Regions from separate parts of the Dermacoccus sp. BD5 genome, predicted to be linked through region 2. Evidence: riboswitches for the same ligand, from Rfam matches in the RefSeq annotation. Region 2 holds a riboswitch; the other holds the start of a gene.

Region 1 (2,386 bases), on a different contig from region 2:
CGACACGGCCGGGTGACCACGCTCGGGGTAGGGAACCCGGTTGCGTCACCCGTCGCGGGGACCCACCTCAGCGCACGGTCACTTCGCTGCAGCGAAGCCCTTCTCGAGGTCGGCGATGATGTCGGCGGAGTTCTCGATGCCGACGCTCAACCGCACGAGTCCGGGCGTCACGCCGGCGCCGCGGCGGTCCTCGTCGCTGCCCTGGGAGTGCGTCGTCGACGCAGGATGGATGGCGAGGGAACGGACGTCACCGATGTTCGCGACGTGCGAGTGCAGTTCGAGAGCGTCGACGAACTTCTTGCCCGCCTCGACGCCGCCGGCGATCTCGAACGACAGCACGGCGCCGGAGCCGGCGGGCAGGTAGCGGTCGGCGAGTTCCTTGTAGGGGCTCGACGGGTCGGAGGCGTAGAACAACGTCTCGACCTGCGGCTGCGACTTCAGGAACTCGACGACCTTCTTCGCGTTCTCCACGTGTCGCTCCACACGCAGCGACAACGTCTCGAGGCCTTGCGCGATGAGGAACGCGTTGAACGGGGAGACGGCCGCGCCGAGGTCGCGCAGCAGTTCGACGCGCGCCTTGAGGATGAAGGCGAGGTTCGCGCCGAGCGGCGATCCGACGCCGAGGTCGCGGGCGAACACGAGACCGTGGTAGCTCTCCGACGGCTCGTTGAACTGCGGGAACTTCGCCGGGTCGGCGGCGTAGTCGAACGTCCCGGCGTCGACGAGCACGCCGGCGATCGACGTCCCGTGCCCCCCGAGGTACTTCGTCGCGGAGTGGATGACGACGTCCGCGCCATGCTCGATCGGGCGCAGCAGGTACGGCGTCGCGACGGTGTTGTCGACGAACAGCGGCACCCCGGCGTCATGCGCGATGTCGGCGAGGCCGCGCACGTCGAGCACCTTCTGGTCGGGGTTGCTCAGCGTCTCGCCGAACAGCAGCTTCGTGTTGTCGCGGATGGCGCCGCGCCACTCGTCGAGATCGTTGATGTTGTCGATGAACGTCGTCTCGACGCCGAGTCGCTTGAGCGTGTACTTCAGCAGGTTGTACGTGCCGCCGTACAGCGCGGACGAGGCGACGATGTGGTCGCCGGCCTGCGCGACGTTGAGGATGGCGAACGTCGTCGCCGCCTGACCCGACGCGAGCAGCAACGCGCCGACGCCGCCCTCCAGCGCGGCGATGCGGTCTTCGACCGCCTGCGCCGTCGGGTTACCGATGCGTGTGTAGATGGGGCCGAGATCCGACAGGCCGAAGCGGTTGGCCGCGGTCTCGGCGGAGTCGAAGACGAACGACGTCGTCTGGTAGATCGGCAGCGCCCGGGCGCCGGTGTCGCCGTCGACGTTCTGGCCGACGTGGATCTGCTTGGTCTCGAAGGCCCAGTTCTCGGAGCTCATGATGATGTCCCTCTCGAGGAGTGCGTGGACGCACGGGCGGCGCACCGTACGTGTGGTGCCCGAAGGGGAATCCCTCCGCGCTTGCCCGGACGCGCTCGGCGCCGGGCCAGGTCGTCACCCGGAGCACCCCGCCGCGGTGGGAGGGTTGCCGGCCAGCAAACCGGGGTTTGACGCTGGCGCTCGTGACCTGCAGCCACTCTAGGCCGGGTGGTGTCATCAGGCGGGAATGCTGTCTCACATTCCGGTCGCGGCCCCGTGCTGACGCGACGCGCCTACGGGCGACGACCCTCATGCCGTGCTTGACTGTTGCCATGACACCGACGATCGTCCGCGCGCGCCGCGAAGACGCGTTCGCCTGCGCGGCGCTGCGTCTGCAGATGGACCTCGAGGCGGGGGAGAGCAACCGCCCCGGCTTCATCACCGAGTATGCCGATCACTGGCTCGCGCACTACGACGATCTGCCGACGTGGCTCGCCTCGAGTGCTGACGGGACGGCTCTCGGCATGGTGCAGACGTCGCTCGTGCACCGGCCCCCGGCGCTGGCTCGGCCGGCGCAGCCGTCGCTCTACATCGCGGTCGTCTTCGTCACGCCGTCGGCGCGCGGCCAGGGCCTGGCCGAGCGGATGCTGCGGATCGTCGACGCCTGGGCCGACGCGCACGACGTCGCGCGAATGATGCTCAACGCCCGTCCGCGTGCCCGCAGGCTGTACGAACGGGCCGGCTTCGGCCCGCCGGACGAACGTCACATGCAGCGTGTGGCGCCGTTCGGCCTCGACGCCCGCCGCGATGCGGAGCGTGCGTCATGAGCGACGACGTCATCTGGGCGCTCGATCAGCGCGAGCGCTGCATCGCCTGCCCGTCCAAACCGGTCGCGAACGCCGTCGTCCTGCACCTCGGTGCTGACGGCGCCCTCGCGCGCGACGCTGTCGAGCAGTGGGCTCGTGACGGCGTCATGGCCGCCTCGGTCGCATGGCCGGGGGCGGCGGCCGGCCTC
Region 2 (2,386 bases):
GCGCGGGCAAGGTGCAGCTGCCGCCCGACAGCAAGCGCAAGCTCGCGCCGTACCCCTACCTGCTCGTCGTCGTCGACGAGCTCGCCGACCTCATGCTCGTCGCGCCGCGCGACGTCGAGGCGTCGATCCAGCGCATCACGCAGCTCGCGCGTGCCGCGGGCATTCACCTCATCCTCGCGACGCAGCGCCCGTCCGTCGACGTCGTCACCGGCATCATCAAGGCCAACGTGCCGTCGCGCCTGGCGTTCGCGACGTCGTCGCTCGCCGACAGCCGCGTCGTGCTCGACCAGCCCGGTGCCGAGAAGCTGCTCGGCCAGGGTGACGCGCTGTTCCTGCCGATGGGTGCGAGCAAGCCGATGCGCGTGCAGGGCGCATGGGTCAACGAATCCGAGATCCACGCCGTCGTCGCGCACGTCAAGAGCCAGCTCGCGCCGAACTACCGCAAGGACGTCGCGCAGGTCGCGCCGAAGAAGGAGATCGACGACGACATCGGCGACGACCTCGACGTGCTGCTGCAGGCCGCCGAACTCGTCGTCACGACACAGTTCGGATCGACGTCGATGCTGCAGCGCAAGCTGCGCGTCGGATTCGCGAAGGCCGGTCGCCTCATGGACCTGCTCGAATCGCGCGCCATCGTCGGCCCGTCCGAGGGGTCGAAGGCGCGCGACGTGCTCGTCAAGCCCGACGACCTGCCGCAGACGCTCGCGTTGCTCAAGGGCGAGGACGTGCCGGAGCCGGACGGTGCTGGCGACGGCCCCGTCGACCTTGTGGCCCAGTCACAGGACGCGATCCCCGCCCAGGGGGAGCAGTACTACGACGGGCACGATGGCGGTGACGGTAGTGAGGACGCCTGGGAGCTCACGCAGCACGGTCGCTGAGGTCGCCAGGTCGGCGGCGCCAGCCTGATGGAGGAGTCCCTGCATCCCGGATCATCGGGATGCAGGGACTTTTGTGTCCCGGACAGTCCCGTGTGGCGTCCGAGGTGGTAGTTGCGATACAGGTGTCGTGTCCCAGTATGTGGATTCTGCTTGTGGGTGGCGCGACCGGCCAGTTGACTGCATTCATCCCATCCAGAGCGGCCGAGAGATCTGGCTCGTCGACGCCGCAGCAACCGACCCTCACGGAACGGTGCTCACGCCAGAAGCGATGGAGTTGATTCTCATGTCGGAACACCGCGTTTCGTCTTTTCGTGCCTGCCGACGTCGGACGGTTGATTTGATGCGCCGTCGCGTCAGTGCATGTCGCTGAAGAACGCACGACGATCTCAACGCCTCCGTGGGCGCGACCCTCGCGACTTTCGACTCTCGGGTCGTAGCCCGCCCATGCCATGGATGCCGTCCGGTCGGATCACCGATTGTCGATGTGACCCGGTACGTCGCACGCGCGCTAGACGCCCTTCCCCCTCACTGATCAAGAGATGAGTTTCATGTTGCCCACAGCACCACCTCACACCGAGATCGTTGTCTCGGTGGTGAAGCCCGATCTTCGTCCCGTGTTTCGCCGCGCGGTCTCGAGCGTCTGGGTCATCACGACTGCAGGGGAGGCAGGGCCGGTCGGCTTGACCGCTTTGTCTGTGCACTCGGTTTCGGTCGACCCACCCCTCGTGTCCTTCAACATCAGTCGCACGTCTCACTCGCTGGCTTCAATCGTGCGAACCGGACGTGTCGCCCTCCACCTTCTCGACGAGAACCAAGGGCAGCTCATGACCCGATTCGCCGGCCCGCGTGAGGCCCGGTTTCGGGACGACGGTCTCTGGTCGTGGGACAGGACCGGTCTGCCGCGACTCACGGACGTCGCAGCTCGATTGACAGCCACGGTCCGTGATGCCCATGAGGCGGGAGACAGCTGCCTCATCGTCGCCGAGGTGGATAGCGCCGAGCATGTCGCAGATCGCGGTCCGCTTGCCCACCACAACGGAGCGCATCACAGCGTCTCGCCCTCAGTGTCACGAACGACGAACGGAGTCCGATGATGAGCACGTCCACGAACCAGCCGACCTTCCACTGGTTCCTACCGACCTCCGGCGACTCGCGTGGAATCGTCTCTGGAGGTCATGGGGCCGCGGTCGAGGGCACTGATCGAACCCGTGAACCGTCCGCGGGCTACCTGCGTCAGGTGGCACAGGCGGCGGAGGCCAACGGTTTCGAATCCGTCCTGACGCCAACGGGTCTGTGGTGCCAGGACTCCTGGGTCATGGCCGCTGCGCTTTCCCAGCACACTGAGCGGCTGAAGTTTCTCGTCGCCTTCCGCCCAGGGTCCGTCTCGCCGACTCTGGCAGCGCAAATGGCCACCACCTTCCAGACCATCACTGACGGTCGACTCCACGTCAACATCGTCACCGGGGGAGAATCGTCCGAGCAGCGGGCGTTCGGCGACTTCCTCGGCA

Evidence for each region. Region 2 has a riboswitch for S-adenosylmethionine ahead of NQ706_RS00965 (flavin reductase family protein). Riboswitches for the same ligand answer to the same signal wherever they lie in the genome.
Region 1: it holds a riboswitch for S-adenosylmethionine, as region 2 does, so the genes downstream of both, NQ706_RS11890 (bifunctional o-acetylhomoserine/o-acetylserine sulfhydrylase) here and NQ706_RS00965 (flavin reductase family protein) in region 2, are expected to answer to the same signal.

Annotation. Positions count from the first base shown of each region.
Region 1 covers NZ_JANJER010000017.1:40,584-42,969, reverse strand. The annotation lists gene NQ706_RS11890 (bifunctional o-acetylhomoserine/o-acetylserine sulfhydrylase) at 79-1,392, opposite strand; SAM riboswitch class IV at 1,465-1,580, opposite strand; gene NQ706_RS11885 (GNAT family N-acetyltransferase) at 1,704-2,198, shown strand; gene NQ706_RS11880 (hypothetical protein) at 2,195-2,386, shown strand, end outside.
Region 2 covers NZ_JANJER010000001.1:236,433-238,818, reverse strand. The annotation lists gene NQ706_RS00970 (DNA translocase FtsK) at 1-878, shown strand, start outside; SAM riboswitch class I at 1,064-1,153, shown strand; gene NQ706_RS00965 (flavin reductase family protein) at 1,418-1,972, shown strand; gene NQ706_RS00960 (LLM class flavin-dependent oxidoreductase) at 1,972-2,386, shown strand, end outside.